3 regions of the Bradyrhizobium sp. USDA 4504 genome follow, and region 3 is predicted to be linked to each of the others. Evidence: predicted binding sites of a transcription regulator. Region 3 holds the regulator's gene; each other region holds the start of a gene.
What was found. Region 3 encodes LexA, which represses DNA repair genes until DNA is damaged. Its sites were predicted from a motif close to TGTTCNNNNTGTGTTCNG; they were not measured.

Region 1: the regulator LexA is predicted to act here: its motif matches at 1,919-1,936, upstream of ACVMB1_RS12485 (single-stranded DNA-binding protein).
Region 2: the regulator LexA is predicted to act here: its motif matches at 2,158-2,175, upstream of ACVMB1_RS05875 (ImuA family protein).

What each region holds. Positions count from the first base shown of each region.
Region 1 covers NZ_JBSSGV010000001.1:2,746,868-2,750,861, forward strand. The annotation lists gene ACVMB1_RS12475 (outer membrane protein) at 1-655, opposite strand, end outside; gene ACVMB1_RS12480 (outer membrane protein) at 912-1,658, opposite strand; gene ACVMB1_RS12485 (single-stranded DNA-binding protein) at 2,107-2,601, shown strand; gene ACVMB1_RS12490 (DUF2306 domain-containing protein) at 2,861-3,259, shown strand; gene gyrA (DNA gyrase subunit A) at 3,484-3,994, shown strand, end outside.
Region 2 covers NZ_JBSSGV010000001.1:1,362,696-1,366,689, forward strand. The annotation lists gene ACVMB1_RS05865 (inorganic phosphate transporter) at 1-8, opposite strand, end outside; gene ACVMB1_RS05870 (UdgX family uracil-DNA binding protein) at 543-1,991, opposite strand; gene ACVMB1_RS05875 (ImuA family protein) at 2,321-3,154, shown strand; gene ACVMB1_RS05880 (Y-family DNA polymerase) at 3,045-3,994, shown strand, end outside.
Region 3 covers NZ_JBSSGV010000001.1:3,061,462-3,065,455, reverse strand. The annotation lists partial or broken gene ACVMB1_RS14050 (ComEC/Rec2 family competence protein) at 1-556, shown strand, start outside; gene ACVMB1_RS14045 (hypothetical protein) at 553-780, opposite strand; gene ACVMB1_RS14040 (hypothetical protein) at 926-1,354, opposite strand; gene lexA (transcriptional repressor LexA) at 1,611-2,315, opposite strand; gene ACVMB1_RS14030 (molybdopterin molybdotransferase MoeA) at 2,559-3,770, opposite strand; gene ACVMB1_RS14025 (HAD family hydrolase) at 3,797-3,994, opposite strand, start outside.

The DNA of each region.
Region 1 (3,994 bases), 310 kb from region 3:
ACTTGGCGACGATCGGGCCGCCGAAGTGATAGTTGACGCCGAACTGGGCGCTGTGCAGCTCGAGCGTACCGGACGGCACGCCGAAATAGTTCTCGCTGTCGAGGCTGCGATACAAGTATTCGCCCTTGATCGACCACTGCGGCGCGATGAACGCCTCGACGCCGGCGCCGACGGTCCAGCCGGAGTGAAAGTTGCTCTGCGAGGCGGTCACGCCGAGCGCGGTGACGCTGACCTCGTTGTTGGCCCAGGCGTAACCGCCGGTGCCATAGAACAGCACCTTGTCGACGGCGAAGCCGAGGCGGCCGCGCACGGTGCCGAGCGAGTCGATCTTGCTGCGGGCGGTGACGCCGAGCGCGGAGACCGATGCGTCGATGTCAGCGCCTGCGGCGTCGACCTCGAGGCCGTACACGATGTTGCCGGCTTGCCAGTTGTAGCCGATGGTGCCGCCGCCGAAGCCGCCTTCCATGCTCGGGGTGCCGGAGTTCTCGCTGGCGTAGCCGCCGAAGCCACCGACGTAGAAGCCGGTCCAGTTGTAGATCGCGGCTGGCGGCGGAGCCTTCACGTAAGGCGCGCGTGCCGCCATGTCGGCGGCCATTGCCGGTGCAAAAGCGCTCAGTGCAAACATGCCGGCCGAGGCCAGCAAAACAGTCCTCATTTTCAAAGTCCCAGTCCCATTTTCTTGTTGTCCCTTCAGATATCTTGAAGAGAGCGTCACAGCAGTGTCGCGTGACGTGCTGGTGCTTCTACAGAGAAATGCCGGAACGTGTGTATCCGCGAAACCACAACGCACCGAAAACGGCCCCGGTGAGGTGCGCGTGCACACGCAACGAAAAAGCCGGCGCACAAACAGGCGCAAACAAAAAGGCCGGCGCGAGGCCGGCCTTTCGTCTGGATCAATCGGCCTGGCGCGATCAATAGCGCGCGACGACCGGACCACCCCACTTGTAGTTCACGCGGACGGTAACGAGGTCGACGTCCTGGCGATCGCGGATGGTGCTGTTCAGCGTGCCGTTGGGGGCGATCAGGTTATAGGTCTTGTCCTGCATGAACAGGTGGTCGTATTCGATGCCCGCGGTCCAGTTCGGCGCGAAGCCGACTTCGATGCCGGCGCCGACGGTGCCGCCCCAGCGGGTGTCGCTGGCGCTGCCGACCAGCACGCCGGTTGGGGTGAAGTAGGTGTTGAAGCGGTTGTCGGTCAGCGCCGCGCCGCCCTTGGCGTAGAGCAGCACGTTGTTGACGGCGTAACCGATCTGGCCGGTGAACAGGCCGAACGCGTCGATCTTGGACTGGTTGGTGAACAGGCCCGGGAAGATCGCGCTGTTGTTGCTGCCCTTCAGGTCAGCCCAGTCGCCCTGCGCTTCGAGGCCGAACACCCAGGCGCCAGCCTGCCAGCGATAACCGATCTGGCCACCGGCGACGCCGCCGGTTGCATCATGGCAACCATCTGATGCGAGGAAGATGCCGGCCGGGAGCTGGTCCCAGCAATTGTGGCTCGAGCCCCAGCCGCCGTTGGCGCCGATGTAGAAGCCGGTCCAGTCATAGATCGGGGCAACCACGGGCGGCGGCGCCTTGGTGTACGGGCGCGCAGCGAGATCGGCAGCCGCGGCAGGCGCAGCAAACGCAATCAGAGCAACCGTACCGAGCAAAAACTTCTTCATTATCAATCCCCCAGCACCCCGATCGGCTTCCAAACGGTCCCGAAGCACGATCCCAGACGCGAGCGCCCGCGCCATGGTTGGAGCTATACGCTGATTCAACCGAAAACGCAGTCTCCCAAATGCAACACTCGCGGGAGAAGTATCGATAAGGCAAGCTGCTGATTTGTTTGTTGTTTTTCTAAATCTTGCTGCCGAGCGTCGGCCTGCACCGAGATCGACTGCCGCTCTGACGGCACTCGCCGCTTCTACGGATGGTTGTGGCGAACAAAACTGGAACGATGCCGGATCCGGTGCTATATCCCGATATCCGTGGATAACCGCGAGACGGCAAAGGCGACGAGCCGGCACCGGCGTATAGGGTCATCCACGACGCCTGCGGCGTAAGTGGCGAAGGTTGAGAGTGGCGGCCGAATGTCCGGACGCCCGGTTTTTGAGTGGAGATGATGCGATGGCAGGAAGCGTGAACAAGGTGATCCTGGTGGGAAACCTCGGCAAGGATCCGGAAATCCGGCGGACGCAGGACGGCCGTCCGATCGCAAACCTTTCCATCGCCACCTCGGAAACCTGGCGCGACAAGGGCACCGGCGAGCGCAAGGAAAAGACCGAGTGGCACCGCGTCGTGATCTTCAACGAGGGCCTCTGCAAGGTCGCCGAGCAGTATCTGAAGAAGGGCGCCAAGGTGTACATCGAGGGGCAGTTGCAGACCCGCAAATGGACCGACCAGAGCGGCGTCGAGAAGTACTCGACCGAAGTCGTGCTGCAGGGCTTCAACTCCAACCTCACCATGCTCGACGGGCGTGGCGGTGGGGGCAGCAGCTTCTCCGATGATGGCGGCAGCGATTTCGGTTCGGCCGGACCAGTCAGCTCGGCGCCGCGCCGCGCCGTCGCCGCGGGTGGTGGCAGCAGCCGCAACAGCGACATGGACGACGACATCCCGTTCTGAGCAGCGGTCGCGCTTCCGTCGATTCCGTCAGGCGCCGTTCCGTGAAGATCATTTCCCGGAACGGTCGTTGCGATCGGCACCAGCAATTTCCTCGTGTGGAATATGAGGATAACCCGGTAACTCTCTGTCAGAACGTCGGTGGTTCGACGTAAGGGGATGCGGGTTCCCTGGACTTTGACACAGCCTGATGTAAATGATATTTACATTGGCCTGCGGCATTTGATGCCTGGCCGCGAGCTTCACCCGAGGGCCGGCCATCATGAGCCTCGCGCCATTGCTCGACGCCGCGCCTGCGATCCCGCTCCACGCCTTTGCCGCGATGGCCGCCTTCGTGCTCGGCTCCATCCAGCTCGCCGCCCCCAAGGGCACGCTGCCGCACCGGACCCTGGGCTGGATCTGGGTGATCCTGATGCTGGTGGTCGCCGGAAGCTCGTTCTGGATCCATCAGATCCAGCTGGTCGGTCCCTGGAGCCCGATCCACCTGCTGTCGATCTTCTCGCTCGCCATGCTGGCGCTCGGCGTCACGGCCGCACGGAGCCACAATGTCCGCCGCCACAGGTTCACGATGATCGGCATCTTCTTCGGCGCGCTGCTCATCGCCGGACTGTTCACCTTGATGCCCGGGCGGATCATGCACGCAGTGGTTTTCGGCCACTGACTGGCGAGGCGAACTGCCACTGGCGAGTGGCGAATAGGGATTTTTCCATCCGCTATTCGCCATTCGCCACGCGCTTCCCGACCAGGCAGCCGGAACCTCGGTGCTCCACCCGTAAGTGCATGAAAAAACGAACGGAAAAACGGCTTGCCGGAGCCGCGCAAGGGTGGTTATCAGGCCCCTGATGGGCTATATGATTCCCCAGCAGAACCGACCGGATTTCCCCTTTGTCCGATAACGACGACCACAAGCCCGGCGAGCCGCCGGGACCCTCAGATATTCGTCCCGTTTCCATCCTCGACGAGATGAAGAAGTCCTATCTCGATTACGCGATGAGCGTGATCGTGTCGCGTGCGCTGCCCGATGCGCGCGACGGGCTCAAGCCGGTGCACCGGCGCATCCTCTATTCGATGCATGAGCAGGGACATACGCCGGACAAGAAATACGTCAAATCCGCCCGCGTCGTCGGCGACGTGATCGGTAAATATCACCCGCATGGCGACCAGTCGATTTACGACGCGATGGTCCGCATGGCGCAGGATTTCTCACTGCGCGTGCCGCTGATCGACGGCCAGGGCAATTTCGGTTCGGTCGACGGCGATCCGCCGGCCGCCTATCGATATACCGAAGCGCGGCTGACCCGGGCGGCGCTCGCCGTGCTGGCCGACATCGACATGGAAACGGTCGATTTCCAGCCGAACTACGACAACTCCGAGCAAGAGCCGTCGGTTCTGCCGG
Region 2 (3,994 bases), 1.7 Mb from region 3:
TCGCTCATGGTAAACTCCTGTCCCAATGCTCCCGATTTTGATCGATGCATATGACAAGCAATTGAAATCCGGCCCGCGAGACGCGCGGTCTCCCGTGGCGGTGGACATCGAGCCGAAGTTTTGTGCAACGCATTGAGCGCGCACGTGCCTTCGCGGCCTCGTGGCAATCTTCAGCAAAAAGGGATTGCCGATCGCGACGGAAACCTCTGGCCTGCGTTTCGCGGGACGAGACAATGTGCGGAGGACATCACACCGGCATCCGGCCGGCCGGGCAGCCGGAGAATTCGGCGGGCGCCTGCGAGTGGAAGGTTGCGAAATGAGGGAGGGGGATTGAGAGATGAGGTGGCGCGCCGCACGATCGGGGCTAGCAAACCGCGCAGCGCGCCCGCCTCAGGGTACGTCATGGCGTGAACATGACGCCCGATACCTGCGGAACATGCTACCCTACCACGGATCAATTAAAGGTTGTAGGTATTTGTCCGCGGCTTAGAACAATTTCTCGTTGCGATGTGGTTCCTCAGGTTCCGCTGGTTTTACGGAACTCAAGCTGCATCGACTGATCTGCGCAACTGATGTGCGGCGATTTTCAGGTCGTCGATAAAGCGCTGATATTCCAGCGCCTTGGCTTTTTCATCCGGCAGCCGCAACAGATAGGACGGGTGCACAGTGACGAGCACCTTGGTTCCGTCGTGGTCGATCAGATGGCCGCGGTTCTTGTTGATCGGCGTGATCTTGCCGAGCACGCTCTGCGCCGCGGTGGCGCCGAGCGCCATCACGAGGTCCGGCTTGATGGTGGCGAGCTCGCGCTCATACCACTGGCGGCAGGCGCGGATCTCCGGTGTGCTCGGCTTCTGGTGCAGCCGGATCTTGCCGCGCGGCACGAATTTGAAGTGCTTCACTGCATTGGTGACATAGACCTTGCGGCGATCGATGCCGGCTTCCTGCAGCGCTCGATCGAGCATCTGGCCGGCCGGTCCGACGAAGGGGTGGCCTGCGAGATCTTCCTTGTCGCCGGGCTGCTCGCCGACCAGCATCAGCGTTGCGCTTTGCGGTCCCTCGCCGAACACGGTCTGGGTTGCGTCTTTCCACAGCGGGCAGGCGCGGCAATCGGCGGCCTCCTCGCGCAAGGCCGCGATGGTGTCGTGAGCTTGCCTGCCTTGAACTTGCTTGCCTTGAACTTGCTTGCGGGGCATCGGCGTATCCTGCCGCTTCTGCGGCTCGGCCGCCTTGCGTGCGATGAAGGGGCCGCTGGTCATGCGCATTGCGTCTTCGATCAGAGGCTTAATGATCGAGTCCTCGGGCAGGTTCCTCCAATAGGCTTGCGGCATCTCCATCACTTTCAGCCGTGCGGGATTGAAGCGGCCGTTGTCGTGACGCCGCCAGGCCTCCTCGAGCCGGTCCTCGGTCGGCACTTCGGATTTGGCGACGCCCGGCGTGATCGAGATCGCGTGCCCGTCCCAATGTGCGCAGACGTCGGGGGTCAGGATCGACCACGGCATGTCGGCGAAGCGGCCGGCGAAGAACGGCGCGGCAAGCTCGACGATGTGATGCTCCGGCTCGAACCATGCGACGTAATGAGCCGTCCGCTCGCGGCCGATCTCGCGGAAGCGCAGATGCGCATGCATCCTGTCGATATCGACATAGACCGCGCGCGCCATCGCGTGGACCTCGGCGATATCGGGATCATCGGTCGCACTGAGCAGATCGTGACGGCTGCGCAGCCGCCACAGCAGGCGATAGAGCAGGGCAAAGCGTTCGTCACTGCGATGCAGGATCGCGGCCTTTGCGAGCTCGACGAATTTGGCCGACACATTGAACCGCGCCTGCGGCGTATCCGGCAATTCATTCACGCAGGATGCCGACGACAATTCGTCGTCGCTGCGTACGGTCCATGTGATCTCCGCGGGCTTCACATCGTTCAGCGCCAATCGCCGCGCGGCCTTGCGCCAGCCCTCGAAATCGGTGTCGTTGTCGAGCACGATGATGCGCATGCGATTGCTCCGTTTCCGTCACGCCGTCATTTTCGGGGCCTGCGTGCCTGACTTGCGGAAGATCAGGGCCTGTCCGGTTCGGCGGCTGCTGAATCCCATTGATTCCACTCATGAATCGATGATCTCACCAATCCGATTGACTCCGTGGGCCCTGTTAGCTTTATATTAGAACATATCATGAACAAATGAGCCAGTCCCTGGTTCTCTGTTCAGACCAGTGACGGCCTCAAATTTTGGTTGGAAGGAGCGGCGCATATGCCGGAGCGCGATCAGCAAAAGTGGTCGCCGGTTTTGCGTCCGATCGCGCTCCTCTTTTTTAAGAAAGGCGCATGATCTTGTCGCCAAACCGCTCACACTTTGGCGGATCATGCGCCGCCGCACGCATAGGTACGCTTGCGTCTCTGCGCGGCAGCATCGCGCGTATCGAGGCGTCATCGGATGCGGCGATGCCGAACCGCGTCGCGCTCGGCCATGCCGGCGCGGATGCGATGCTGCGCGGCGGGCTTGCGCCGGCGGCATTGCACGAGGTGTTCGCGGCCGGCCATCAAGGCGGCGCGGCGACCGGCTTCATTGCGGGGCTCGCCGGACGGCTGTCGGCACGCAAGCCGCTGGTCTGGGTGCGGCAGGATTTTTCCGATCGCGAAAACGGCGCGCTATCGATGCGCGGGCTTGCCGGGCTCGGCCTCGATCCGCGCCTCTTGGTCACGGTGCGCGCTGCCGATGTCGATAGCGGCCTGCGCGCCGCGGCCGACGCGCTCGCCTGCGATGCGCTCGGCGCGGTCGTGCTCGAGGTCTGGGGCCAGGCGCGCCAGCTCGATCTCGTCGCCAGCCGCAAATTGACCCTGGCCGCGCAGGCCTCCGGCGTCACCGCGCTGGTGCTGCGGATCGCGGCAACCCCGATCCCCTCGACCGCGGAGACGCGCTGGATCGTGCGCGCGGCGCATTCGCCGCCGGGCAATGCCGCGAGCGTGTGGGGCGCGCCGCGCTTCGAGGCCGAACTCGTGCGCAATCGTCATGGCCCTGTCGGGCGATGGATCATGGAATGGAAATGTGATGAGTGCCAATTCAGTGAACCGTCGGCGTATCCTCAGCCTGTGGCTGCCACGCCTGCCCATCGACCGCATCAAGCGCAAGCTCGCGCAGGACATCGCCTCGCAAGTTGATGCACGGGAGGTGGCAGGGCTCCCTCTCCCGCAAGCGGGAGAGGCGAAGAAAGCAGAACTCCCCAGCGTCGTCGTCACAAAAGACCACAACGCGATCCTGCTGCATGCTGTCGACGAGGCCGCGGTGCGCGCCGGGCTGTCGATCGGGCTGCCGCTCGCCAATGCGCGGGCGATCTGTCCGGAGCTCACGGTCTATGATGCCGATCCCGCCGCCGATCTGAAGACGCTGAACGACATCGCCGACTGGTGCGATCGCTTCACGCCGCTGGTCGCGCTCGATCTGCCTTACGGTCTGTTTCTCGACATCACCGGCTGCGCGCATCTGTTCGGCGGCGAGCGCGCGCTGCTGCAGACCGTGACGGGGGCGCTGAGCCGGCGAGGCTTTGCCGTCAGCGCGGCGATTGCCGGCACCTCGATCGCGGCGCGTACGCTGACGCGCACCGCCTCGGGCAAGATTGTCCCCGATAGCGAGGAAGCGGCGGCGGTCGGCCCGCTGCCGGTGTCGGCGCTCGGTGCCGATGCCGCTGTCACCACCGGCCTGCGCCGCGCCGGCTTGAAGACCATCGGCGATGTCGCCTCGCGCGCGCCGCATGAAATCTCGGCGCGGTTCGGTGCGGCCTTCACCACCTTGCTCAGCCACGCGCTCGGGCAGGGCGATGCCCCGATCAGCCCGCGCAAGCCGCTGCCCGATTACATCGTCGAGAAGCGTTTCCCCGAGCCGATCGCGACCGACACCGTGATCGCGCTGACGCTCTCAAGCCTCGCCAAGATGCTGGTTGCGGCGATGGACAAGCAGGGCAAAGGTGCGCGGCAGCTGGAAGCGAGCTTCTTCCGCACTGA
Region 3 (3,994 bases):
GGTCTGGGCGCTCAGGGTGCCGCAGCCGGACGTGCTGATCTCGGGCGACGGCCGCAATGTCGCGGTGCGTGGCGGTGATGGACGGCTGCATCTGATGCACAGCGCCAAGGATGCATTTTTGGTCAAGGAGTGGCTGGCGGCGGACGCCGACGCGCGCACCGCCACCGATGCGTCGCTCGGCGAGGGCGTCTCGTGCGATGCCGGCGGCTGCGTGACCCAGGGACCCGGCGGCACCTTCGTCGCGCTGGCGACCCGGTCGGAGGCGCTGGCGGACGACTGCGAGCGCGCAGCCCTGATCGTGACGGCGCGGCGGGCGCCGCAGGGCTGCGCGGCATCGGTGATCGATGCCGAGCGGCTGCGCCGCCACGGCGCGCTGGTGCTGCGGCGGAGCAGGGACGGCTACGTCGTCGATGCGGTCAAGCCCGGCGGGATCGACCGGCCGTGGTCGCCGGCGGTTCCCGGCGACGGCGAGAGCGAGACGACGCTACGCGCCCCCGCGCCGCGGCCTGCGGTGGATGCGACGCCGGCCGAGACCGATCTGCAGGGCGATGATTAGCCGTGGTCCGGCAAGGGCGCGCTTGGCAGCTCGAACAGGCCGAGATGGTATTCGTCGGAGTCGGGGCCGGCGTCGGGCTTCTTGACGAGAGTGAAGGAAGCCTCGGGAAATTGCTCCCAGACTTTCAGGTCGTCGGCCGTTACCGTCAGCCAACCGAACCGGAACATGTAGCGGCCCGGTTCCGTGACGCGTCCAGCCTTTTGCCATGTGACCTTATCGACCACCGCGCACGTCCTCCGTACCCGATGATGCGCCAAGGTGCCAGCCGACGCAAATCTCCTTCTGCGCCCCGGAAGCGGGAGTCCGGGGTCGCCCGAAATTGCTTAGGTCATCCGCCGCCGAACAGCTCATTCCGCGGCGACGATGCGCTCAACCCAAAAACAGCGTTGCGAATGCGGAGGGCCGCCGCTCCGCAACCTTCGGCTTCTGCTCGACCGGCGGATGCAGCGCCGGCAATTGCAGCACGCTGACGCGCTGTCCCTCGACCAGCTGGGTCACCAGCACATGGCTGCCGTCGGGGAATTCGACCGCGTCATGATGCCGATCGGGCACGTCGGGCTCGACTTCGTTGAACACGCCGACGCGATAGTTCAGCGTCTTGGTCCAGATCCAGCGGCTGTCGTAGCGAACGTTCTCGGCGAAAGCGAGCTCGGTGCCCGGCAGCATGCAGACCGCGACAGTGGGGTCATTCTCCGAAGCAAAGCCGCGGGTTGACGTGCCGCGGAACGTCGTCGTGATCAGCGTCTCTCCGACAATGGCGGGGCGCGATGCCACGGCGTGCAGACTATAGTCACACATCGGATGGCTCCTCATTTCGAGGTAGCGACCCGTGCCTCTCCTTGAGGCATTAGGGCCTCTACCAGAGTGGACGATAGCGAACGAGCGTCTGCTCGTTTCTGGGCGATTGTACGACTGGTCCGAGATCGCTCCGATCACAAACACGCGACGCTGCGCGAGAGGTATCGGAGCGCATCGGGCAGGCCGTACGCTACACTATCATGCAAGGAACGATCCGACGTGTTGCTCGTTCCCGGCCGCCGCAAGTATTTGCAATTCAGTATTTGCGATAAAGGCCGATCAGCTTGCCCTGGATGCGGACCCGGTTCGGCGGCAGGATGCGCACTTCATAGGCGGTGTTGGCCGGCTCGAGCGCGATCGATGCGCCGCGGCGGCGGAAGCGCTTCAGGGTGGCTTCCTCCTCGTCGATCAGCGCCACCACGATGTCGCCGGTATTGGCGACGTCGTTGCGCTGGATCAGCGCCATGTCGCCGTCGAGGATGCCGGCATCGACCATCGAGTCGCCGCGCACCTCGAGCGCATAGTGCTCGCCGGCACCGAGCATGTCGGGCGGCACGCTGATGGTGTGGCTGCGGGTCTGCAGCGCCTCGATCGGCGTACCGGCGGCGATCCGGCCCATCACGGGGACCGCGACCGGACGGTTGCCGTCGTCCTCGGCAATCGGCGGCGTGCTGGCGCGCCGGCCGAGGGTGCCTTCGATGACGCTGGGCGTGAAGCCGCGGCGGCCGTTGCCGCCGCCGGCCGAGAGTTCGGGCAGCTTGATGACCTCGATGGCGCGGGCGCGGTTCGGCAGGCGGCGGATGAAGCCGCGCTCCTCCAGCGCAGTGATCAGGCGGTGGATACCGGACTTCGAGCGCAGGTCGAGCGCATCCTTCATCTCGTCGAAGGAGGGCGGTACGCCCGCCTCTTTCAGACGTTCATTGATGAAACGCAGTAGTTCGTACTGTTTGCGCGTGAGCATCTCGAGTATTCCCCCGGTTGATAGCGTCGTTCGATTCCGAGACTCTTCTGGTGGGGCCTGCAGGCCGGGCCTGACCTCAGGAGCATGTGCTCAATGCACCTGCTTCCATGCAGCTTCCCGAATGTAGACACCAGTACTCGAAACAAATCATGAACGGACACTATATGTTCGATATGTGTTCCGCAACCACTTAATTTCCGGTGAACGTGTCGGGCAACGCACAATCGGCGGGGCGCGAAAACCCTATTCGGGCAGTGTCAGAATCTCGCATTCGCTGCCCTTGACGGCAGCTGCCGCAAACGGCGGACGCACGAGAAGTGCCCGTGCCGCAGCGAGATTCCCGAGCAGCGACGAGTCCTGCTGCGTCACCGGCGTTGCGATCAGCCTGCCGTCCTCGCGCGCTTCGAGCCGCGCACGCAGATAGTCCTCGCGCTGGTCGTTGGCAGCGAGGTCGCGGCCGAGCAGGGCGCTCGCGCGGCGATGACGAATCACTTTCCGGCCGCTCAGCGCCCGAATCAACGGCACCAGGAACAGGAAGGCGCAGACATAGGACGACACCGGATTGCCCGGCAGGCCGATCACCCGCATCGCGCCGAGCCGGCCATGCATCATCGGCTTGCCGGGCCGCATCGCAATCCGCCAGAACGCCATCTCGACCCCCTCGGCTTCCAGCGACCGCTTGACGAGATCGTGGTCGCCGACCGAGGCGCCGCCTGTCGTGATCAGGACATCGGCACCGGCCTCGCGCGCCCGGCGGATGCCCGCCGTGGTCGCCTCCACCGTGTCGGCGGCAACGCCGAGGTCGACGGTCTCGGCGCCTTCGGCGCGCGCCAGCGCCCGCAGCGCGTAGCCGTTGGAATAGACGATCTGGCCGGGACCGGGCTGCGAGCCCGGCATCACCAGCTCGTCGCCGGTCGCCAGCACCGCGACCTTCGGGCGGCGGCGCACCGCAAGTTCCGGATAGTTCATGGCGGCCGCCAGCGACAGCGCGCGGTCGGACAGGCGGCTGCCGCCGGCGAGCAGCACCTCGCCCTCACGGAAGTCGACCCCAGCCGGGCGGATGTGCCGCCCGACGCTGGCGGCCTCCGTGATCGTGATGTGGTCGCCGTCGACGGCGGTGTCCTCCTGGATGATCACCGCGTCGGCGCCATTGGGGATCACGCCGCCGGTGAAGATCCGCACCGCCTCGCCGGCGCCGACCGTCCGCTCGAACGGCCGGCCGGCGGCGACTTCGCCGATCACCTTGAGCCGGGCCTTTAGATCAGCCGCATCGGCGGCGCGCACCGCATAGCCGTCCATCGCCGACATCGGCTGCGGCGGCTGGGTGCGGAGCGCCGCGAGATCGTGCGCAAGCGTGCGGTGGTAGGCGGCATCGAGCGCGACCATCTCCTCCGGCAGCGGTTCGGCGCCGGCGAGGACGGCGGACAGGGCATCGGCAACCGGCATCAGGGCCACGCTCAGAGTTCCTCAATTCCTAATCTTCAAATTCCAAGTGCGGTCAAAGCCCTTGCCACGTCATCCGTCGATGTCACGTGGATAGCATAAAGGCCGCGGGCCCGCGCACCTTCGATATTGGCGGCCAGGTCGTCGAAAAACAGGATCCGCGACGCCGGCACGCCGATGGCTTTTACCACATGATCATAGGCCTCGGCGTCGGGTTTGCGGAAGCCGATGCTCGA